One region of the Allobosea sp. 05L423 genome, then DNA from elsewhere that is predicted to be linked to it. Evidence: predicted binding sites of a transcription regulator. Region 1 holds the regulator's gene; the other holds the start of a gene.
What was found. The regulator PhoB, encoded in region 1, activates phosphate uptake and scavenging genes when phosphate is short. The targets are predictions, from matches to a motif close to TGTCATNNANCTGTCAT.
Positions count from the first base shown of each region.

Region 1 (20,027 bases):
CGATTCGATCACCCAGGCCAAGGCCGCCTGAGAAGGACGCCGGAAGGAGGGACCGTGAGCCAGCCGGAGCAGGAACCGCGCGAGGGCGAACCGCTGAAGCTGAGGGAGCGCGCCTATGCCTCCTTCACCGAGCGATTGCTGGCGCGCGAGATCAAGCCCGGCCAGTTCGTGACCCAGCGCGAGCTCGTGGCGATGACGGGCTTTCCGCTCGGCGCGATCCGCGAGCTGATCCCGCGGCTGGAGGCGGAGGGACTGATCAAGACCGTGCCGCAGCGCGGCATGCAGGTCGCCCATGTCGACCTCAATCTGATCCGCAACGCCTTCCAGTTCCGCCTCTTCCTCGAGAAGGAGGCGACGGCGCTCTACGCCCGGAACGCCACTGACGCCGAGATCGCCGTGCAGCGCGCGCGACACGAGGCGATCGTGGCCCGGGCGCAGGCCGGCGGCGACGAGCGGCTGATCGAGGACGCGGAGGAGGTCGACCGGCTGATGCATGAGGCGATCATCGATCACCTCGACAACGAGATCGTCAGCCAGGCCTTCCGCGTCACCTGGCTGAAGATCCGGCTGATCCGGCAATACGAGACGCGCATCCACAACAGCATCATCGTGCCGGTGATGCAGGACCATCTCGCCATCATCGCGGCGATCGAGACGCGCGATCCCAATCGCGCGGCCGAGGCGATGGCGGCTCATATCGGCAACGCCCGCACACGGGCGATGCAATACTGACGACAGCAGCACGACGAGCCGGAGAACCGGCCGCGATCAGGGAGGAGCCGTCATCGACATCCACAGCCCTTATCCTGAGGAGCCGCGAAGCGGCGTCTCGAAGGATGATCCAGGAGGCTCCGGAACCATCTGGAGCAGCCTTCGAGACGCAGCCTTCGGCTGCTCCTCAGGATGAGGGTTGTGGTGGCCGGTGCGGCCCGAAACAGGGAGGGAACGACAATGGTGAAACTGACGAAGCGCAGCTTCCTGCAGGGTTCGGCCGCTGCAGGCGCAACTGTCTTCGCGCCCGGCATCCTGCGGGCGCAGCAATTGGTGTTGCGCTGGGCCGATGGCCAGCCGGCGACCCACCCCTCGCCGCAGAGCGCGGTGAAGGCCGGCGCCGAGATCAAGGAAAAGACCGGCGGGCGCGTCGAGATCCAGTCCTTTCCCAACGGGCAGCTCGGCTCCTCGCGCGACATGGTCGAATCCGTCGCGAGCGGCGCCCTGACGATGGTGACCGAGGGCGCCGCGCAACTCGGCCAGTTCGTGCCGCAGCTCTCGATCATCGAGGCGCCCTATATCTGGAAAGATGCGGCGCACATGACGCGCGCGCTGAAGTCGCCGCTGATCGACGAGCTCAACAAGGCGCTGGTCGAGAAGCGCGGCATGCGGATGATCGGCGTCAACTATTACGGCGTGCGCCATCTCACCAGTGGCAAGAAGCCGATCAACTCGGTCGAGGACATGAAGGGCTTCAAGCTGCGCGTGCCGGAGGTCGACACCTTCCGCGCCATGGCGGAAGCCTGGGGTGCACGGCCGACGCCGCTCAACTTCTCGGAGCTCTATCTCGCGCTCTCGCAAGGGGCGGTCGACGGGCAGGAGAATCCCCTGCCGACCATCGCCTCGGCCAAGCTGGCGGAGGTCCAGAAATACCTCGTGCTGACCGCGCATATCATCACGCCGCGGCTCGTGATCGTGAACGAGGCGGCCTGGCAGAAGATCCCGCAGGCCGACCGCGACATCGTCGTGGCCGCCGTCGACAAGGCCGCGACCTGGCAGGACAACGAGATCCTGGAGCAGGAGAAGAGCCTGGCCGACAGCATGGCCAAGGGGGGCATGACGGTGACGAAGCCCGACAACGAGGCCTTCCGCAAGCCGGTGCTGGCGAGCGTGCCGGCGAAGTTCGAGAGCAAATGGGGCAAGGGGCTCTGGGACCGCATCCAGGCGCTGTGAAGGCGTTACCCGGAACCACGCGAGTCATCCCGGACAAGCGGCTTTAGCCGCGCAGATCCGGGATCCATGCCGGAACTTCCACCGGAAATGCTCAGGGATGGATCCCGGGTCTCCGCTTCGCTGCGCCCGGGATGACGCGCGTTTGATCTCCACTGTCGCAAAGGCATCCGCATGACGCGCTGGTCCAGGCTTTTCGACCGCCTGATGGAGGTGATCGCGGCGATCCTCATCGTGGCGCTGCTCGTCGTCGTCACGCTCGGCATCGTCACGCGCGCGCTCGGCGAGCCGCTGATCTGGACCGACGAGGTCTCGCGCTTCCTGATGCTGTGGGTCGCGGTGACAGGGTGGATTCTGGCGAGCCGGCGGCGCGCCCATATCCGCATCCGCTTCTTCCACGACATGCTGCCCGCGCGCAGCTGGCGCTCGGCCGAGGCGATCATGCAGCTCGCGATGATCGTCTTCGGCGGGCTGACCGTCTGGTACGGCGTGCATCTCGTCGAGGCCAACCACGATCTCGAAGCGACGACCGTGCCGCTCTCGATGGGGCTGCTCTACGCGCCGATGGTGCTGGCCGGGATCGTGACGGCGCTGCAGGGGCTCAGCGAATTCGTCGGCAACCTGCGCAACTGGCGGAACTCGCCCCATCCGCCGGTCGCGGTGACGCTGCAGGAGCCGGCGGAATGAGCGCGCTGATCTTCAAGATCTCGGCCGTCTGGCTGCTCTCGATCCTGGCCGGCTTCCCGCTCTTCGCCTCGATGGGGCTGGCCGCCTTCGCCTTCGTGCTGATCGGCGACTTCTCGGCCTCGATCGTGCCGCAGAAGATGGCGCAGGCGATGAACTCCTTCCCGATCGTCGCGGCGCCGCTCTTCATCCTGATGGGCAACATCCTCGCGGCGGCGCGCATCACCGACCGCATCGTCGAATTCGCGACGGCGGTGATCGGCTGGCTGCGCGGCGGCTATGCCCACGCCTCGATCATGACCAGCATGATCTTCGCCGGCATGGTCGGCTCGGCGGTGGCCGATGCCGCGGGCTCGGGCGCCATCGAGATCCGGGCCATGCGCAAAGCCGGCTATCGGCCGGAGACGGCGGCGGCGATCACCGCTGCGGCGGCGACGATCGGGCCGATCATCCCGCCTTCGCTGCCGATGGTGATCTACGGCGTGACGGCGGACGTCTCGATCGGACGGCTCTTCATCGGCGGTGTCATTCCCGGCGTGCTGATGGGGCTGTCGCTGATGGTCATGGTCGCGATGATCGCCAAGCGCCAAGGCTTCCGGAAGGAGAAGTTCAAGGGCTTTCGCGAGATCGGCCGGACCTTCTTCAGTGGCTTCTTCGCGCTGATGACCCCGCCGCTGATCCTGGGCGGCATGTTCTCCGGCATCTTCACGCCGACGGAGGCCGCGGCCGTCGCCTGCCTCTACGCCCTCTTCCTCGGCTTCTTCGTCTACCGCACGCTGGAAGTGAAGCAGCTCTGGCCGATCCTGATCGACACGGTCGAGACCATGGGGCTCGTCGCCGTGCTGGTGATGGCGGCGGGTGCGCTCGGCTGGTGCATGTCGATCTCGCGCGTGCCGCAGACGCTGACGCCGCTGATCGTCGAGACGATCCAGAACCCGCTCGTCTTCCTGCTCGTCTGCAATCTCATCCTGCTCGTCGTCGGCTGCTTCATGGAGGCGCTGGCCGCGATGCTGATCCTGATCCCGATCCTGGTGCCGGCTGCGAACAGCTTCGGCATCGATCCGGTGCAGTTCGGCATCATCATGATCCTGAACCTGATCCTGGGGACGATCCATCCGCCGATCGGCGTGGTGCTCTTCGTGGTGACGCGCATCGCCAATGTCTCGTTCGAGACGATGTCGAAGGCGATCCTCCCCTGGCTCATACCGCTGCTGGTCGTGCTTGCCGCGATCACGCTCTGGCCGCCGCTGACGACCTGGCTGCCGAACCAGGTGATGGGGCCGTGAGGGCGCAACAGCCGGGAGCCTGATGACTTTGAGCGGGAACCGCGTCGTCATCCCGGGCTTGACCCGGGATCCATGCCGGAGCGCTGCCGATCAGGGTTCAGGCACGGATCCCGGATCTCCGCTTCGCTCCGTCCGGGATGACTTCCGCGTTCCGCGGATCACGCCAGGCTTTACCGGCTCTCCGGCTCGCCGCCATGGTGGAGATAGCGGCCGACGGGGATGACGATCTCCTCGTCCAGCTTGCCGATCGCGGCCTCGTCCTTGTCCGCGTAAGGGATCGCCTTCAGCACATGGCGGATCGCGTTGAGCCTTGCGCGCAGCTTGTCGTTGCTGCGCACGACATGCCAGGGCGCGGCTTCGGTCGAGGTCCGGCCGAGCATCGCGTCGAAGGCGCGCGAATAGTCGTCGAAGCGCGGGATGGCCTCGAAGTCGATCGGCGTGAGCTTCCAGCGCTTGAGCGGATCGTGCCAGCGCGCGTGCAGGCGGGTCATCTGCATCTCGCGGCCAATGGTCAGGAACAGCTTGATCAGGCGGATGCCGTCGCGCGCCAGCATGCCCTCGAAGACGGGGGCCTCGTGCAGAAAGCTCTCGGTCTCGTCCGGCGTGCAGAAACCCATGACGCGCTCGACACCCGCCCGGTTGTACCAGGAGCGGTCGAAGAAGACGAGTTCGCCGGCCGTCGGCATCTCGCTGGCATAGCGCTGGAAATACCATTGGCCCTTCTCGGTGTCGGAGGGCTTCGGCAGCGCGACAGTGCGAGCCTGGCGCGGATTGAGATGCTGGGTGAAGCGGCCGATGGTGCCGCCCTTGCCGGCGCCGTCGCGGCCTTCGAAGACGATGACGATGCGCTCGCCATGCTTGGAGGCCCAGCGCGTCAGCTTCTGCAACTCGATCTGGAGCAGCTCGAGCTCGCGATTGTAGCGCTTGCGCTTCATCCGCTTGCCATAGGGATAGTCGCCGCTGTGATAGGCGGCATCGATGATGGCTTCCGGCAGCGTGTCGGCCTCGATGTCGAAACCCTTGAGCTTGGGGGACACGGGACGGGCCTTCGCCGGTTTGGCGCTCTCGCCCGCGGACAGCGCGATCGGCGCGTTGGCGTTCGAACCCGAGAATTTCTTTGCCATCGCTGCCTCCTCTTCGGGCAAAGCCTAGCCGGCTGACGTGCGGAAGGGAATTGACGCCTCTCCTTCTTCCGCCCAAGGAAGGGCAGGCCGGCTGGTGCCGGCTCGTTCCGAGCGCTCCATGGCCGACATTGCCCCTTCCTCTCCTGCGACGATGCAGACCATGATCGAGGCGCTCGGCGTCCCCGTGGTGCTGCTCGACGAGCAGGGCATCGCCCAGGCGCTCAGCCCTGCGATGCGCGCGCTTGTTCCGGGGCTCGAGATCGGCAAGTTCCTGGCACTGGTGCTGCGCGACCCGGACCTCAACGATGCGATCGAGCAGGTCGCGCATGAGGGCGGGCGCGACACCGTCGAGCTCGTCGAACGGGTGCCGTTCGAGCGTGCCTTCCGCATCCACATCGCGGCGCTGGGCGGCGGAAGGCGGCGGCCGACGCTGCTCACCTTCCAGGATCTCAGCGAGCAGCGGGTGATCGAGCGGATGCGCGTCGATTTCGTCGCCAATGCCAGCCATGAGCTGCGCACGCCGCTGGCCTCGCTGCTCGGCTTCGTCGAGACGTTGCAGGGGCCGGCGCGCAACGACGAGCGCGCGCGGGAGCGCTTCCTCGGCATCATGCGCGAGCAGGGGCTGCGCATGGCGCGTCTCGTCGACGATCTTCTCTCGCTCTCGCGTATCGAGCAGCGCGCTCACGTCGCGCCCGACACGCCGGTCGACCTCGCCGGCATCGCGCGCGAAATCGTCGACTCGCTCACATTGATGGCGCGCGAGCGCGAGGTCACACTGGCGCTCACCACGCCGCGCGAGCCGCTGCTGGTCCCCGGCGACCGCGACGAATTGCTACGACTGATGGAGAACCTCGTCGAGAACGCCATCAAATACGGCAAGCAGGGCGGCGAGGTGAAGATCACCGTCGAGGCCGGCGAGGATGAGGCCAGCTTCCACGTTCGCGACGATGGGCCGGGGATTGCGCCGGAGCATCTGCCGCGCCTGACCGAGCGCTTCTACCGTGTCGACACCGCCGCCAGCCGCGAGGCGGGCGGCACGGGCCTGGGGCTGGCTATCGTCAAGCACATCGTGCTGCGCCATCGCGGCAGGCTGACGATCGAAAGCAAGCCGGGCGAGGGGGCGACCTTCAAGGCGATACTGCCGCGTTTCGAGGCCCAGCGCGCAGGCCGCTGAGCCGCCGCTTCAACGGCTTTGTGACAGTTTTCATGACGACGTGTCATCCGGCTGTCATATAGGGGGTGTTCTGACAGGGGAGCTGTCAACAGCGACCCAGAGAGGACATCTCAATGCGCAAGATTCTCGTTCTCGCGGCCGTAGCCGTCGGGATCGCCGGTTCCGCCCAGGCTGCCGACATCACCGGCGCCGGCGCGACCTTCCCCTTCCCGATCTATTCGAAATGGGCCGAGGCCTACAAGAAGGACACCGGCACGGGCCTGAACTACCAGTCGATCGGCTCGGGCGGCGGCATCCGCCAGATCAAGGCGAAGACCGTCGCCTTCGGCGCGACCGACGCTCCGCTCAAGGGCGAGGACCTCAGCAAGGACGGCCTGATCCAGTTCCCGACCGTGATGGGCGGCGTCGTTCCGGCCGTGAACATCGCCGGCGTCGAGCCGGGCAAGCTCAAGCTCTCGGGCGACATCATCGCGCAGATCTATCTGGGTGACATCAAGAAGTGGAACGACCCGAAGATCGTGGCGCTCAACGCCGGTCTCGCCCTGCCGGACGCCAACATCAACCCGGTCTATCGCTCGGACGGCTCGGGCACGACCTTCGTGTTCACCGACTACCTCTCCAAGGTCTCGGCCGACTGGAAGTCCAAGATCGGCGCCAACCAGTCGGTCCAGTGGCCGGTCGGCATCGGCGGCAAGGGCAACGAAGGCGTCTCCGCCTCGGTCAAGCAGGTCGCCAACTCGATCGGCTATGTCGAGTACGCCTATGCCAAGCAGAACAAGCTCGCCCACGCCCTGGTGAAGAACGCCGACGGCAACTTCCCGGCTCCTGAGGAGAAGGCCTTCCAGGCAGCCGCCGCCAATGCCAACTGGCAGGAGCAGCCGGGCTTCGGCATCTCGCTCAACAACCAGAAGGGCGCGGATGCCTGGCCGATCACCTCGGCGACCTTCATCCTGGTCCATGCCAAGCCGGAGAAGCCGGAAGAGGTGCAGGCCGCGCTGAAGTTCTTCGACTGGGCCTACAAGAGCGGCGACAAGCTGGCGAGCGAGCTCGATTACGTCGCCCTGCCGTCGACCGTGAAGGATCAGGTCCGCAACGCCTGGAAGGGCGTGACCGACACCGCCGGCAAGCCGATCTTCTGATCGCTGCCAGCGACAAGGTGAGGCGGGCCAGTCCCGCCTCACCGATACATGCAGCCCTCATCCTGAGGAGCCGCGGTATGCGGCGTCGCGAAGGATGATCCAGAGCGCACTGGAGCCTCCTTCGGGACGCTCCTGCGGAGCGCTCCTCAGGATGAGGGCTGAGGTTGATCGGAGTCGGGTGACCGGCTGCAGGCAACCTCTGCCACGACACCGGAGCCTCCGCGGATGACCGCAGCAACCGACATGACGAGCATCCCCGGCGCGAGGCCGGCCGCCCGCAAGACGCCGAAGGCGGGGTTCGACCTCTTCTTCCGCAATGCCAGCTTCGCGGCGGCGCTGCTCGTGCTGGTGCTGCTCGCCGGCATCATGATCTCGATGATCATCGGCGGCTGGCCGGCCTTCCGCGAGTTCGGCCTCGGTTTCATCACCTCCAGCGTCTGGGATACGCAGAACGAGCAGTACGGCGCCTGGCCGGCCATCGTCGGCACGCTTTCGACGGCGTTGATCGCGCTGGCGATCGGCGTGCCGCTTTCGCTCGGCATCGCAGTCTACCTGACCCAACTGGCGCCGGGCTGGTTCAAGAAACCGGTCGCCACCGCGATCGAGCTGCTCGCCGCCGTGCCCTCGATCATCTACGGCATGTGGGGCCTGTTCGTCTTCGTGCCGCTCTTTGCGGCCTATGTGCAGATCCCGCTCTCGAACATCGTCGAGGGCATGCCGGTCGTCGGCACCATCCTCTATTCACGCTCGCCCTCGGGCCTCGGCATCTTCACCGCCGGCCTGATCCTGGCCTTCATGATCGTGCCGTTCATCGCCTCGATCACCCGCGACATGCTGGAGCAGATCCCCTCCGTGCTCCGCGAAAGCGCCTACGGCATCGGGGCGACGACATGGGAGGTCGTGCGCCACGTGCTGGTGCCGCAGGCCGGCGTCTCGATCATCGGCGCGATCATGCTCGGCCTCGGCCGCGCGCTCGGCGAAACGATGGCGGTCACCTTCGTCGTCGGCAACGCCAACCGCCTGTCGGCCTCGATCCTCGATCCCGGCTCGACCATCGCCTCGCGCATCGCCAACGAATTCAACGAGGCGATGGGCCTGCAGCTCAACGCGCTGATCGCGCTGGGCTGCATCCTGTTCTTCGTCACCTTCGTCGTCCTCGTCATCGCGCGGCTGCTGGTCGCCCGCGTCAAGCGCTACTGAGGTCTTTCGTCCATGACCATGACGACCACGCCCCGCGAGCTGCCGCACACCCCCTGGGGGCGCGTGCGCCAGTCCCGCCGCACCGCCGACCGGCTGATGAAGATCATCGCGACCGGCTTCACCTTCTGCGCCATCTTCGTGCTGTTCTGGATCCTCGGCATGCTGCTGGTGAAGGGCATCGGCGGCCTCTCGCTCGCCACCTTCACCGCGGTCACTCCCGGCCCGGGCACGGAAGGCGGCGGCCTCGCCAACGCCATCGTCGGCTCCTTCGTGCTGACCTTCCTCGGCATTGCCATCGCAACCCCGATCGGGGTTCTCGCGGGCACCTGGCTCGCCGAATACGGCAGGGGTTCCAAGCTCGCGCACCTGATCCGCTTCATCAACGACATCCTGCTCTCGGCGCCGTCGATCCTGATCGGCCTGTTCGTCTACGTCATCCTGGTCGAGCCCTTCCGCGGCTACTCCGGCTGGGCCGGCGGCGTCGCGCTCGGCATCATCGCGATCCCGGTCATCGTGCGCACCACCGAGGACATGCTGAACCTCGTCCCCGGCCCGCTGCGCGAGGCGGGGGCCGCGCTGGGCGCGCCGCCTTCGGTCGTCATCACCTCCGTGACCTGGCGTGCGGCGAAGGCCGGCATGATGACGGGCATCCTGCTGGCGCTCGCCCGCATCGCCGGCGAGACGGCGCCGCTGCTCTTCACGGCTCTGAACAACAATTTCTGGTTCTCGCCCTCGCTCGCCGGCGGCGTCTCGAACCTGCCCGTCACGATCTATCAGTTCGCCTCCGCTCCCTACGAGAACTGGCAGCAGCTCGCCTGGGCGGGATCGCTGATCATCACGGTCTCGATCCTGCTGCTTTCGCTCATTGCCCGCCGCGTCGTCGCTGGCGGCAAATAAGACTTGAATCCAACCCGGTCGCGCCCGACCTTGAGGACCATGTCGATGCTTTCGACCCTTGAACTCTCCCCGCAGACGCTCGATGCCGAGGCGCCCGTCCGGATCGCGGTGAAGAACCTCGATTTCTACTACGGCGAGCACCGGGCGCTGAAGAACATCAATCTCGATTTCCGCGACCGGCACGTCACCGCGCTGATCGGCCCTTCCGGCTGCGGCAAGTCGACCCTGCTGCGCATCTTCAACCGGATCTACTCGCTTTATCCCGAGCAGAAGGCCACCGGCGAGATCCTGCTCGACGGCCGCAACATCATCTCCAACGACGTCGACGTGAACGAGCTGCGCTCGCGCGTCGGCATGGTCTTCCAGAAGCCGACGCCCTTCCCGATGTCGATCTACGACAACGTCGCCTTCGGCATCCGCCTCTACGAGAAGCCGCCGAAGTCCGAGCTCGACGACCGTGTCGAGGGGGCGCTGCGCCGTGCCGCGCTGTGGGACGAGGTCAAGGACAAGCTGAAGAGCTCCGGCATGGGCCTCTCCGGCGGCCAGCAGCAGCGCCTGTGCATCGCCCGCACCATCGCGCAGAAGCCGGAAGTGATCCTGTTCGACGAGCCGACCTCCGCGCTCGACCCGATCTCCACCGGCAAGATCGAGGACCTGCTGGAGCAGCTGAAGAGCGACTTCACGATCGCGATCGTGACGCACAACATGCAGCAAGCTGCACGCATCTCGCAGTACACCGCCTTCATGTATCTGGGCGAGGTCATCGAGTTCGCGCCGACCAACACCATCTTCATGAACCCGGCCAAGAAGCAGACGCAGGACTACGTCACCGGCCGGTTCGGCTGAGCCGCGGCAGAGTTCTTTGTTTGTCGCATTTTCTTCGCGCGAACCGGTCCGATTTCGCTTGAAAATGCTTTGAGGATAACGCCATGACCGACCACATCGTCCGCTCCTACGACACCGATCTCGAAGGCATCCGCCGCAGTCTTGCCGAAATGGGCGGCATGGCCGAGCGCATGCTGGGCGACTCCACCGTGGCGCTGGTGCGCCGCGACACCGGCCTCGCCCAGAAGATCATCACCGCCGACCAGCGCCTCGACAACCTGCAGCGGGACGTCGAAGAGAAGGCGGTGCTGACCATCGCCCGGCGCCAGCCGCTCGCGAACGACCTGCGCGAACTGATCTCGGCGATCCGCATCGCGGCCGACATCGAGCGCGTCGGCGATCTCGCCAAGAACATCGCCAAGCGCGCCGTCGCCATCGCCGGCCAGTTCCAGCCGCCGCACCGCGCCGTGGTCGGGCTCGAGCACATCAGCCGCCTGGTGCAGGCGCAACTCAAGGACGTGCTCGACGCCTACGCCGCAGGCAACGAGCAGAAGGCGCTCGAGGTCTGGCGCCGCGACGACGAGATCGACGCGCTCTACACCTCGCTGTTCCGCGAACTCCTGACCTACATGATGGAGGATCCGCGCAACATCACCTTCTGCACGCATCTCCTGTTCTGCGCGAAGAACATCGAGCGCATCGGCGACCACACCACCAACATCGCCGAGACGATCCATTACCTCATCACCGGCGACTCGCTCGACGTGAACCGGCCGAAGCTCGACACGACCAATATCGAAGTCGAGGCGGTCACGGGCAGCTGAGGCGAGGCAAGGAATCATGGCCGCACGCATCCTGATCGTCGAGGACGAGGAGCCGCTGACCCTGCTGCTGCGCTACAATCTCGAAGCCGAGGGCTTCGAGGTGGACAGCGTGGCGCGCGGGGACGATGCGGAGCTTCATCTGCGCGACCACACCCCCGATCTCGTGCTGCTCGACTGGATGCTGCCGGGCCTCTCCGGGATCGAGCTCTGCCGCCGGCTGCGGTCGCGGCGCGACACCGAGCGCGTGCCGATCATCATGCTGACCGCGCGGGGCGAGGAAACCGAGCGCGTGCGCGGGCTCGCGACCGGCGCCGACGACTATGTGGTGAAGCCCTTTTCGTTGCCGGAATTGATCGCGCGCATCCAGGCGCTGCTCCGCCGCGCCAAGCCGGGCCATGTCGCGGGACTGCTTGCCGCCGGCGACCTCGAACTCGACCGCACCACACGGCGCGTCCGCCGCGCCGGCAGCGAGTTGCATCTCGGCCCGACCGAGTTCAGGCTGCTGGAGTTCCTGATGCAGGCGCCCGGCCGCGTCTATTCGCGCGCCCAGCTGCTCGACGCCGTCTGGGGCCGCGACGTCTATATCGACGAGCGCACCGTCGACGTCCATGTCGGCCGGCTGCGCAAGGCGATCACGCCCGCCAATACCAAGGACCCGCTGCGTACCGTGCGCGGCGCCGGCTACGCCTTCGACGAGACTTTTGCGCGCAGCTGAGCGGCGCTCCAGCTCTCCTCCTCATCGCAGCTTACGGTGAGTCTCGCCTGCTCGCTCGCGTTGACCCTGAAAGTCAGCGCGAGCCAGAGGAGGTCGCCATGAGCAAGATGCCGCCAGTCCCGCCGGCCAGTCGAAGCGACAAGGGCCCGGGCGAGCGGGATCATGCCGGGCACGATATGCGCAGCGCTAGGAGGTGGCGAGCGAGCGCCGGCCGGGCCAGCATGACCAGCAGGGCAACACCCGCATCAACACGAGCCATCAGGGTCTGCAGCAGGATCGTTGAGGAGGCTGCCTCATGTCGGCCTCGACCAAGGCGCCGCAAAGCATCCGGCACGGCGGCCCGGGCTCGTCCCATGAGAATGCGAGGAAGTCGCCGGGCATCCGCAAGCCGCCTGCCGACGACGAAACCCGGCAGGTTCGCGTTTCGGGCGGTGGCGGCGAGCGCGACAGCCATCGCTTGCATGATCCGGCCCGCAAGGGTGGCGGCCCCGCGAGAAGCCCCCTACAGGACGATCCCTGAAGGGGCCGGCAGGAGCCTCAGCCCTCTCGGTAGAAGAGGCGGCGCAAGCTGTGCTTGGCCGCTTCCAGCGTCCTGCGCCGCTCGGCCGGCAGGTTCCGGCCGGCGCGGTTGATGTAGAAAGTCAGCATCGACATCGCCGAGCGATAGGGGCTCGACTTGCGGAGCCGGCTGTGTTCAGCCGACCGCTTCAGCGAACGTGCGATCCGTCGCGGATCGCCCTGCTTGAACACCGCCTTCTCAAGATCGAGCGCGTTGCTCCGGGTGGTGATATCGGCCGACCACCTGCGTTTGTGGGCAGTCATGGCGTCCTCCTGTCGGTCAGGCGTTTGGCCCGCCCTCGATGTCACCGGCCCAGGTCAGTGCGGTCTCGTACTCCTCCGGCTTGAAGGTGCGGACGGTCACGAAGGGGATCGCTGGGTTGAGCAGGTCGACGAAGGCGGCAAGCCAGCCCCTGTCGGTGATCACCGCCTCGCGCGGGAAGCGCTGCAGCTCCCAGAGCTTGCCGAGGCTGTAGCGCGCATCCTTCCAGGCGGCAGCCAGGGTCATATCGGTGAAATCGGTGAGGTCGGCGAGGATGCCGACCTTCTCGTGTCGCGCGAGCTTCGCCTCGATATCGGCCATGATCCCATCGAGATCGTCACTGGTCAGCGTCTGCGACAGGCGGTAGGCGCCGACATGGTCCGGGGCAGGCAGAATGGTGAACATGGCTCCTCCTTGCTCCAGACAACGCGGGGCAAGAGCGGAAGTTTCGCCCGATGATCAGGCCGCTGCGGGCGCACGGGTGGCGGCGTCGAACCGGGCCGCTTCGGCGCGCAGCCAGCCGACGAATTCATCGAGGCCGGGGCGTTGCGGCTGGCCAACCGGGAGGGTGAGCCAACAGCCCGTCGCACTGGTGAAGCCGAGGCCGAGCGGGTTGATAAGCGCGCCGGAAGCCAGCTCGTCGGCGACATAGCAGCGCGGCATCAGAGCGACGCCCAGCCCGGCGACGGCGGCGCTGGTGATCACGGAATAGTAGCCGTAACGCACGGTGTGCTCGGGCACCGCGCCGCGCAGGTCGTGGGCCTCGGTGAACTCGGCCCAGAAGGTCGGCATCTGGTAGTGCTGCAGCAGCGTCATCTTCTGGATATCGGCGGCACGACGAAAGCCGCCCATGCGCTCGACCAGGCTCGGCGCGGCGACGAGGGCAACGTCGCGGCCGAAGAGGTAATGCGCCTCCTTGCCGGGCCAGGGCGGGACGCCATGGGCAATGTCGAGATCGGGCTCCTCGGTCTCGCTCTCGCTGACATAGTTGGTGAACTGGACGTCGACGCCGGGATGCGCCGCAGCGAAGGCCGGAAAGCGCGACATCAGCCAGCGCTCGCCGACGATGGCGACCATGTGCAGGCGGATCGGCCGGGCAATGGCGCTGCGCTCGGCGAGGCGCCGGGCGCCCCGCTCCATCTGCTCCAGCGCGGCTTCGGCATAGGGCAGATAGATCGCGCCGGCCTCGGTGAGCTTGAGGCCGAGCGGGCTGCGGTCGAACAGCACGGCACCGAGATGGTGTTCCAGCGACAGGATCTGCTTGGAGACGGCACTCTGCGTCAGGTTGACGACCAGGGCGGCGCGGGCGGTCGAGCCCAGCCTTGCAACCGTGGTGAAAGCTCGCAAAGCGGTCGATGACGGAGGAGGCCGGCCGGCGGCCATGGGGTATTCCTTTTTGGACTATCGCTGCGGAGATCGTTTCGTTTGCCGGGCTTTCGGTCAAGAGGCCATTCTTCCCTAACGGGAGGACAAGCTCATGAACCAGACGACGCGCCTGTGGGGTGGACGCTTCCGCAAGCCGCCCGATCCGCGGCTGATGAAGCTGTCGAGCGCGGCCGGTGAGCACGCGAGGCTGGTGCCGCAGGATGTTGCGGGCGGCAAGGCGCATGCGGCCGAACTCGGACGCGCCGGGCTGCTGACGGCGCAGGAGCTCCAGACCATCCTGACCGCGCTCGACGCGATCGCGCGGGACACGGTCGAGGGGCGGATCACGCCCGGCCCGCAGGACGAGGATGTCCATACCTTCATCGAGCGCATCCTGACCGAGCGGATCGGCTCGACGGGCGCCAAGCTCCGGGCAGGGCGCTCGCGCAACGACCAGGCCGCGAACAATCTCAAGCTCTATCTGCGCGCGAAGTCGCGCTCGCTCGCGGCGATGCTGGCGGAACTCCTGACCGCGATCGCCGATCAGGCCGAGCTGCATGCGGCCTCGGTCAGCCCCGGCTTCACCCATCTCCAGAGCGCCCAGCCGGTCACCTTCGGCCATTGGCTGATGGCGCATGGCCAGGTGCTGATGCGCGACGCCTCGCGCCTGACCGACTGGGAAAAGCGCTCCGGCCAGTCCCCGCTCGGGGCGGCGGCGCTTGCAGGCTCGGCGATCACGCTCAATCCCGAGCTCAGCGCCAAGGCACTCGGCTATGACGAGCCGTTCGAGAACTCGGTCGACGCGGTCGGCGCGCGCGACCATGTCGCGGAATTCCTGTTCGTCGCGGCGATGCTGACGACCAACCTGTCGCGGCTCGCCGAGGAGGTGACGCTGTGGGCTTCCAGGCAATTCGCCTGGGTGACGCTGGACGATGCCTTCGCCACCGGCTCCTCGATCATGCCGCAGAAGAAGAACCCGGACATCGCGGAAATCTCGCGCGGCCGGGCGGCGCGGCTGACCGGCGACCTCGTCGCCATGCTCGGCGCATTGAAGGGGCTGCCGCTTTCCTATAACCGCGACCTCGCCGAGGACAAGCGCGCCGCCTTCGACGCAGTCGACGTGCTGGAAGAGGTGCTGCCGGCCTTCGCCGGGCTGATCGCCAGCATGAGCGCCGACGCCGAGACGATGCGCGCCCAGGCCGGTTCCGGCTTTGCGCTGGCGACCGAGGTGGCAGATCATCTCGCCCGCAACGGCGTGCCTTTCGCCGAGGCGCATGAGATCACGGGGGCGCTGGTGCGCTATTGCGAGGAACTGGGCCGGGAGCTTGAATCGCTCGACGCCGTCGATCTCAGGGCGGTCGATCCGCGGCTCGATGCCGGGGTCCTCGACCATCTGACGCTCGATGCCGCGGTCGCTGCGCGCAGCGGCCATGGCGGCACGGCGCCCGACCGCGTGCGCGAACAGATCGACCGCTTCCGCGGCAAGCTCGCCGCCCTCGAAACCTGGAGCCGGGAGACGGGCCAATGAGCGTCGCCACTTCGCCGATCAGCAGCCGGGATCTCGCCCAGGTCTCGCATCTGAGAATCGTGCCGCGGCGCTTCTATGGGCGCTGGGTCGCGGCCGCGGCGATCGTCGCCATCCTCGTCTGGCTGGTCATGGCCTTTGTCGAGGGCGACATCGCCTGGCCGGTGGTCCGGCAGTTCTTCACCGCGCCGGCGATCATCGCGGGCCTCGGCAACACGCTGATCATGACGGTCTGCGCGATGACGCTCGGCGTCGTGCTCGGCGTGATCTTCGCCATCATGTACATGTCGCCGAACCCGGTGCTGCGCGGCGTGGCGCTGTTCTACATCTGGTTCTTCCGCGGCACGCCGCTGCTGCTGCAGCTCCTGATCTGGTTCAACCTGGCGCTGGTCTTCCCGACCATCGGCATCCCCGGCCTGTTCTCCTGGCGCACGATCGACATCATCGGGCCGTTCATGGCGACGCTGCTCGGGCTCGGCATGAACCAGGGCGCCTACACTGCCGAGGTGGTGCGCGGCGGTATCCTCTCCGTCGACCAGGGCCAGACCGAGGCCGCCAAGGCGATCGGCATGACGCGGCTGACGACGCTGCGCCGGATCGTGCTGCCGCAGGCGATGCGTGTCATCATCCCGCCGGTCGGCAACGAGGTGATCAGCATGGTCAAGCTGACCTCGGTGGCGAGCGTGATCCAGTACGCCGAGATCCTGCGCAACGCGCAGACGATCTACTACGCCAATGCCCGCGTCATCGAGCTGCTGATCGTCGCTGCCGGCTGGTATCTGCTCGTGGTGACGCTGCTGCAGATCGGCCAGTATTTCCTCGAACGCCACTTCTCCAAGGGGCGGGTCGGGCGGCGCGCCAAGCGCACCGCGGTTCAGGAGGAGCCCGCATGAACGCGGTGGCGAACACGGCCGTGGCCGATAGTGCGATCGTTGCAATCGCGAACGTCAGCAAGTTCTTCGGCGACCTGAAGGCGCTGAACGATGTCTCGCTCTCGATCGAGCCCGGCATGGTCCAGTGCATCATCGGGCCGTCGGGCTCGGGCAAGTCGACGCTGCTGCGCTGCATCAACCAGCTCGAGAAGATCGACCAGGGCGCGATCCGCGTCGATGGCGAGCTGATCGGCTATCGCCGCGTGGGCAATGAGCTGCATGAGCTGACCGATCCGGAGATCGCGCGCCAGCGCCTCGTCACCGGCATGGTCTTCCAGCGCTTCAACCTGTTCAACCACATGACGGCGCTGCAGAACATCATCGAGGGGCCGCTCACCGTCCTGAAGCGTCCGCGCAAGGAGATCGTCGCCGAAGCGACGGCACTGCTGGAGCGCGTCGGTCTTGCCGACAAGCGCGACGCCTATCCGAGCGAGCTCTCAGGCGGGCAGCAGCAGCGCATCGCCATTGCCCGCGCCCTGGCGATGAAGCCGAAGCTGATGCTGTTCGACGAGCCGACCTCGGCGCTTGACCCCGAACTCGTCGGCGAGGTGCTCAACGTGATGCGCGATCTGGCGGCCTCCGGCATGACCATGATCGTGGTCACGCATGAGCTCGGCTTCGCCCGCGAGGTGGCCAACGACGTCGTCTTCATGGACAAGGGCGAGATCGTCGAGCAGGGTCCGCCGCAGACCGTTCTCGTTGCGCCGAAACAGGCGCGCACGCGCGACTTCATCGCCGCCGTCCTGAAGTGACGATGGCGCAAACAGTTCACAACCGGGAGAGAACCATGCTTCGTTTGACCATCGCCGCGGCCTTGCTCGCCGGCACAGCGCTTGCCGCGCAGGCCCAGGCCCTGCCGGACCGCGTCAAGACCGCCGGCAAGATCGTGATCGCGACCCAGCCGAACTATCCACCGATCGCCTACAAGGACGTCGCGACCAACCAGCTCGCCGGCTTCGACATCGAGCTGGGCGAGGCCATCGCCAAGGAGCTCGGCGTCAAGGTCGAGTGGCAGGAGACCGCCTTCGCCCAGATGCTGCCCTCGCTGCAGACCGGCCGCGTCGATGCGGTGATGGCCGGCATGAGCGACCTGCCGGCGCGGCGCGAGAGCGCCGATTTCGTCGACTACATGGATTCCGGCGCGCAGTTCTACACGGTCACGGCCTTCGCCGACACGATCAAGACCCCGGAAGACCTCTGCGGCAAGAGCGTCGGCGCCAGCCGCGCGACCAACTGGCCGCGCCAGATCGGCGAATGGAGCGAGGCGAATTGCGTCGCCAAGGGCAAGCCGGCGATCAACGTGGTCGGCACCGAAGGCTCGGTCGACGCCCGCACCCAGCTCAAGACGCAGCGCCTGCAGGGCGGCGTCCAGGGCAGCGAGACGATGAGCCACTTCCAGAAGCTGGAGCCGAACACCTACATCCCGCTCGGCAAGCCCTTCACCCATTCGCTCGCCGGCATCCCCTTCGCCAAGACGGCGGAAGGCACGCAGCTGCGCGACGCCGTCAAGGGCGCGCTCGACCGGCTGCAGGCGAACGGCACCTATGACGCGCTGATCCAGAAGTACGGCCTCGCCAACAACGCGATCAAGCCGATCACCCTGAACAAGGGCGAGTGAGCGGACTTACCCGCTCGGCGCGATTGATCGTCACCCCGGCCGGGCCATGCCCGCGCCGGGGTAATTTTTGGGCGGGTATCCCGGAGACGGGGCAGCGGGGCGGAGCCGCATGGGGTTGCGATGGTCGCGGGGCTGCCTTAACCCGGTCTGGACTTCCTCGGATCGCCACCGCCCGCCGCCATGACAGCCTCGATCACCGACCGCTATGCCGCCCTGGTCGAGGCGGGCGCCATCGAGCGCGATCCGGCGCAGGTGACGGCGCTGAAGAAGCTCGAGGCTCTGACCGCGACGCTTGCCGCCCGCCGCCTGGCGCGCAAGGGCAGCGCGCTGGGCTGGCTCTTCGGCAAGAAGCCGGACACGGCGCAGGCGCCGAAGGGGCTCTACATCTGGGGCTCGGTCGGCCGCGGCAAGACCATGCTGATGGACATGTTCTTCGAGGCCGCGCCGGTGAAGCGCAAGCGCCGCGTGCATTTCCACGAGTTCCTCGCCGACGTCCACCGCCGCATCAACGCCTATCGCCAGAAGATCAAGAGCGGCGAGGTCAAGGATTCCGATCCGATCGCGCCGGTTGCGGCCGATCTCGCGGACGAAGCCTACCTGCTCTGCTTCGACGAGTTCACCGTGACCGACATCGCGGACGCGATGATCCTCGGGCGGCTGTTCACGGCGCTGTTCGCCGCCGGGGTCGTCGTTGTGGCGACGTCGAATGTCGAGCCGTCCCGGCTCTATGAGGGCGGGCTCAACCGGGCGCTGTTCCTGCCGTTCATCCAGCTGCTGCAGACCAAGGTCGAGGTCCTCAAGCTCGACGCCCGCACCGATTTCCGGCTGGAGAAGCTCGGCGGCGCGCCGGTCTACCATGTCCCCGCCGATGCGAAGGCCAGGGCCGCTCTCGATGCGGCCTTCAAGGCGCTCTCGGGCGTGGCGCGAGGGCACCGGGCAGTCCTCCCCGTGCAAGGCCACGAACTCGTCCTGCCGCAGGCGGCGGGCGGCGTTGCCCGGGCCGGCTTCGGCGATCTCTGCAGCCAGGCCTACGGCGCCTCGGATTACATCGCGCTGGCGCAGCGCTTCCACACGCTGGTGCTCGACGACATTCCGATCCTCAATCTCGACCGGCGCAACGAGGCCAAGCGCTTCATCATACTGATCGACACGCTCTACGAGCACCATGTGAAGCTCGTGGCCTCGGCGGCGGCCGAGCCGCATGAACTCTATCACGCCAAGCAGGGGCGCGAGGCCTTCGAGTTCGACCGCACGGTCTCGCGGCTGATCGAGATGCGCTCGGAGGATTATCTGGCCCTGCCGCATGGCAGGCCGGATTCGACGGCGAGCGGCGACACCACCGGGCTGGTCGAGACGTGAGTTTCGTCGTCGGCGATAGGGAGGTGATCATCCCGGGCGAGCTGCGGCGCAGTGCCGACCGGGGGGCCATGCCTGAACCTCGCTCGGCAGCGCTCCGGCATGGATCCCGGGTCAAGCCCGGGATGACGGCGCGTTTCCTTGCGAACCCAAAACCGGGGAGCCGCTGACCCATGCCGCAGCGCGAGCCGAGCGAGACCCGCATCCTTTCGGTCGCCAGCGAGCATCTGCGCAAGTTCGGGCTGAAGCGCTTCACCGTCGTCGCCGTGGCGGAAGAGGCGGGCATGACGCATGCCAATGTCTACCGCTACTTTCCCTCCCGCGTGGCGTTGATCGACGCGGTGGTCGACGTCTGGCTGAAGGCGACCGAGCGAAAGCTCGCCGATATCGCCGATGGTCCGGACCCGGCCGACGATAAACTCGAACGGCTGATCCTGGCGCTGGCCAAGGCCAACCGCGACCTGTTGCAGGAAGACCCGCATCTCTTCGCGGCGCTGTCGCTTGCCGTCGCCAAGCGCCATGCCATCAGCCGGCGCAACCGCACGCGGGTGAGGGCCCTGTTCGAGCGCGTCGTCGACGAGGGGGTCGCAACGGGCGTCTTC
Region 1 is NZ_JBFTOA010000011.1:159,295-179,321, reverse strand. It holds gene AC1DNE_RS21525 (dihydrodipicolinate synthase family protein) at 1-31, shown strand, start outside; gene AC1DNE_RS21520 (GntR family transcriptional regulator) at 55-732, shown strand; gene AC1DNE_RS21515 (sialic acid TRAP transporter substrate-binding protein SiaP) at 952-1,944, shown strand; gene AC1DNE_RS21510 (TRAP transporter small permease) at 2,116-2,628, shown strand; gene AC1DNE_RS21505 (TRAP transporter large permease) at 2,625-3,911, shown strand; gene ppk2 (polyphosphate kinase 2) at 4,082-5,035, opposite strand; gene AC1DNE_RS21495 (ATP-binding protein) at 5,154-6,209, shown strand; gene pstS (phosphate ABC transporter substrate-binding protein PstS) at 6,323-7,348, shown strand; gene pstC (phosphate ABC transporter permease subunit PstC) at 7,574-8,548, shown strand; gene pstA (phosphate ABC transporter permease PstA) at 8,561-9,445, shown strand; gene pstB (phosphate ABC transporter ATP-binding protein PstB) at 9,485-10,291, shown strand; gene phoU (phosphate signaling complex protein PhoU) at 10,375-11,094, shown strand; gene phoB (phosphate regulon transcriptional regulator PhoB) at 11,111-11,809, shown strand; gene AC1DNE_RS21460 (hypothetical protein) at 12,105-12,329, shown strand; gene AC1DNE_RS21455 (DUF3175 domain-containing protein) at 12,347-12,631, opposite strand; gene AC1DNE_RS21450 (SpoIIAA family protein) at 12,648-13,034, opposite strand; gene AC1DNE_RS21445 (LysR family transcriptional regulator) at 13,089-14,012, opposite strand; gene argH (argininosuccinate lyase) at 14,107-15,522, shown strand; gene AC1DNE_RS21435 (amino acid ABC transporter permease) at 15,519-16,412, shown strand; gene AC1DNE_RS21430 (amino acid ABC transporter ATP-binding protein) at 16,409-17,203, shown strand; gene AC1DNE_RS21425 (ABC transporter substrate-binding protein) at 17,239-18,069, shown strand; gene zapE (cell division protein ZapE) at 18,250-19,428, shown strand; gene AC1DNE_RS21415 (TetR/AcrR family transcriptional regulator) at 19,599-20,027, shown strand, end outside.

Region 2 (3,490 bases), on a different contig from region 1:
CCGACGGCGATCTCGTCCGCGTCACCGCCCAGCTCATCGACTTCGACGACAAGCGCCTGCACTACTATCTCGAGATGCGCCACGCCCATGAGGGTTGGCTCGCCGCGACGAGCGAGAACCTGTCGCTGCACGTCGATATGGTCCATCGCAGGGTCGTGCCCTTCCCTGCCGACATCCTGGCGAATCTTGCCTTGATGAAGGCGGCCCACAGCATGATGCCGCTGCCAGCCACGATCGGTCGCATCATCGGCATGCCGAAGAAGTCGGCGATCCGCGTCGAGGAAGCGAACGAAGAGCGCGAGCCCGAGGTCGAGACGCGGCACTGAGCGGTGTTGCCCGATCAGGCGTAGCTCGGGATTTCTGCTTCACCTCCGCAGGCGCGCCGCTACGCAGCCTAGCGGCTGCGCGTGACGACGGCATGCATCGCATAGCCGCGATACGGCGCGCCGAGCCGGCATTCGGCTCCGGCAGCTTCCGCCAGCGCCCGCACAGCTCCCGGCAGATCCTCGCGTGGCGTGACATGGAAAAGGGCGAGCCAGCGCAGCAGCACCGCCTTGAACGCCGCCGGAAGCCCGCTCTGGTCGCCGAAATCGACGATATACAATGAGCCGCCCATGTTAAGGCGGCGCAGCGCCTCGGCGACGACACCCTGCCAGGGCGGGATCATCGACAGCGCATAGGAGATCACGATCCGGTCGAAGCCCTCAAGGCCGAACAGCGCCTGAGGATCGAAACCGGTGGCGTCTGCCTCGGCAAGCTGGATCCGATCTTCCAGCTCCGCCCGCGCCACCGAAGCGTGCGCCGTCGCCAGCATCTCGCTGGAGACGTCGAGCCCGTAGCAGGCACAGGACGGGTAGCGTCTTGCGATCTGGATCAGGTTGCGCCCGGTGCCGCAGCCGATCTCCAGCACGGCGGCGCCGGGAGGAGGCTGCAACCCGTCGATAAGCTGGTCGCGGCCGAGCAGATAGAACTTCCGGCTGGCGTCGTAGATATGCCGTTGATGCCGATAGATCCGGTCCATCAACCCGGCGGCCGAGCCGCCCGGCGCCTCGGCCGCGCTCACCGGGCCGCCCCCTTCAGCACATAGAGGTGGAAGCCGCCATAGATCGCCGAGCGGTCCTGCCGGCAGAGATCGCGGCTGCGCTCCTCCTCGTACTGCCACTGATCGAGGATCGCCGCCGGCACCCGGCCCGGCAGCAGCCGCTCGTCGGCCGCCGTGCGGAAGATCACCCGCGCGCCCGGCCGCGCCGTCCGCGTGATCTGCGACCACAGCGCCGTGAGGTCGGCGTCATTCATCCAGTCCTGCGCATCGAGCAGCACATAGGCGTCGCAGCTTTCGGCTGGTTGGTCTTCGAGAACGGCCGTGATCGCGCTCTGGCGATAGGAGACGTTCGGGGCGCGCTCCTTCACCGCCGCGAAATGCCGCGGCTGCAGATAGGGCGGGAAGGCCGCATCCGGCCCCTCGCCATAGCGCCGGCCGAAAGCCTGCTGGGCGAAGTAGTTCTCCTTCATGTCGAAATCGCAGGCCAACCGCTCAAGCCTCAGCTTCAGCGCGCCGAGGATCCCGTCTTCGCCATCGGCGGCGAGCGCCTTGTACTGTGCCGGCGGGATGCCGAGCCCGTAGAGCGAGGCCGGCTGGCGCACGAGCCAACGCACCAGCTTGCGCTCGAAGACCGGCGCGAGATGCTGCTCGTAGAGCGCACGCTGCTCGGAAAGGTCGCGCGCCGCCAGCATCATCAGCGGGTTGCCGCCCAACGCCCGCGCCAGCACATGGCCCGTGCCGATGAAACGGCCGAGCAGGCCGTAGCGATAGAAGCCCTTAGCGAAGACGTTGATCCGACGCTGGCCGTTAAGGCCCCGCCCCTCCCAGTAGCCGCGCGAGACGGCGTCGAGATGATCAGCGATCTCGCGGTCGTAGACGCCGACGTTGCCGCGCACGTTCGCCCGGCCGAAGAAGCGCAGGAAGTCCTCCTGTCGCTCCATCCGCGCCAGCGCCGCAAGCTTCAACCGGCCGAGCGCGATATGCGCGGCATTGAGATCGACGGCGCTGACGCGGATCGGCGCAGCCGTCAGATAGGAAAGGATGTTGCAGGAGCCCGACGCGATCGCCACGACATGGTCGTCGGCCTTGAGCTGCAGCGCCGCCATGTCGACGACCGGATCTTCCCAGATCTGTGGATAGACCAGGCCGGAGAAGGCGCGGGCGAACAGCCATTCCAGCATGCCCGCCTTCGACAGCTTCTTGCTGCGTCGGACGGCCAATCCCAGGCCCGAGCTCGTCATGCGGCGGGCCGCGCGCGCCGTTTGCGTCGCCTGTTGCGTCACCGGTTTTCCTCCCTTTGCGGGTGGCGGGGCTGCTAGAGGAGTCGCGTGACGGTCAGGTGACGAAGCCCCGGCGATTGCCACGGCCTCGTGAAATCGTCTTGGATCGGCGGGGCTGAAATTCAGCGCGCGAGACGCCATATTGCCGGCACGAGAGCCGATGAGGTGGCCACCGCCCCGGCCGAAAGGAGATCGCAATGGGTCTGATGAGCATGTTCGGCGAGCCGAAGAAGCAGGACGAGACCTTCCCCTTCCAGCTGACTGACGCCGAATGGCGCGAGCGCCTGACGCCCGAGCAGTATCAGATCCTGCGCGGCCACGGCACGGAGCGGGCTGGCTCCTGCGCGCTCAACTACGAGAAGCGCGCCGGCACCTTCTCCTGCGCCGGCTGCGGCCAGAAGCTATTCAGGTCGGGCAAGAAATTCGAGAGCGGCACCGGCTGGCCGAGCTTTGACCAGCCGCTCGAAGGCGCGGTCGAGACCAGCGAGGACCGCAAGTTCGGCATGGTCCGCACCGAGGTCCATTGCGCCAATTGCGGCGGCCATCTCGGCCACGTCTTCCCCGACGGCCCGCCGCCCACCGGCCTGCGCTACTGCATCAACGGCGTGGCGATGAATTTCGAGCCGGAAGCCTAGCAAAATCGCTCCGCCGTCATGGTCGGGCTCGTCCCGACCATCCACGTCTTCGCTGGTCGAAGACGGAGTTCGAGACATGGATGCTCGCCACAAGGGCGAGCATGACGGCCCGCTCTACGAAACGGCCGGCACGGCCCGCCGCGCCAACGCCGCCGCATCTACCATCGGCGGCAAATCCCCGAACTGCCCCGACCAGCCCTCGCCCAAGCGCGTCGCCACAAAGGCATCCGCCACCGCAGCGGGCGCGAACCGCAACAGCAGCGAGGCTTGCAGCGCCAGCGCCAGCTTTTCAGTTAGCCGCCGTGCCTGCCCCTCATTGCCGATCAGTTCCGGCAGCTCGCCTTCCAGTCGCTTCAGCGCCGCATCGTAGCGCCGATCCGCTCCCGCAGCCGTCAACAACTCCGCCCGCAGCACGTCGACCGCCCCTTCCTCGCGCGCCAGCGAACGCAGCACATCGAGACAGATGACATTGCCCGAGCCCTCCCAGATCGCGTTGAGCGGCGCCTCCCTGTAGAGCCGTGCCATCGGGTTCT
Region 2 is NZ_JBFTOA010000001.1:396,691-400,180, reverse strand. It holds gene AC1DNE_RS01955 (thioesterase family protein) at 1-326, shown strand, start outside; gene AC1DNE_RS01950 (class I SAM-dependent methyltransferase) at 395-1,063, opposite strand; gene AC1DNE_RS01945 (BtaA family protein) at 1,060-2,325, opposite strand; gene msrB (peptide-methionine (R)-S-oxide reductase MsrB) at 2,529-2,957, shown strand; gene AC1DNE_RS01935 (acyl-CoA dehydrogenase family protein) at 3,072-3,490, opposite strand, start outside.
Region 2: a site for PhoB is predicted at 2,371-2,387, ahead of AC1DNE_RS01945 (BtaA family protein). Genes of this name have one in related genera too.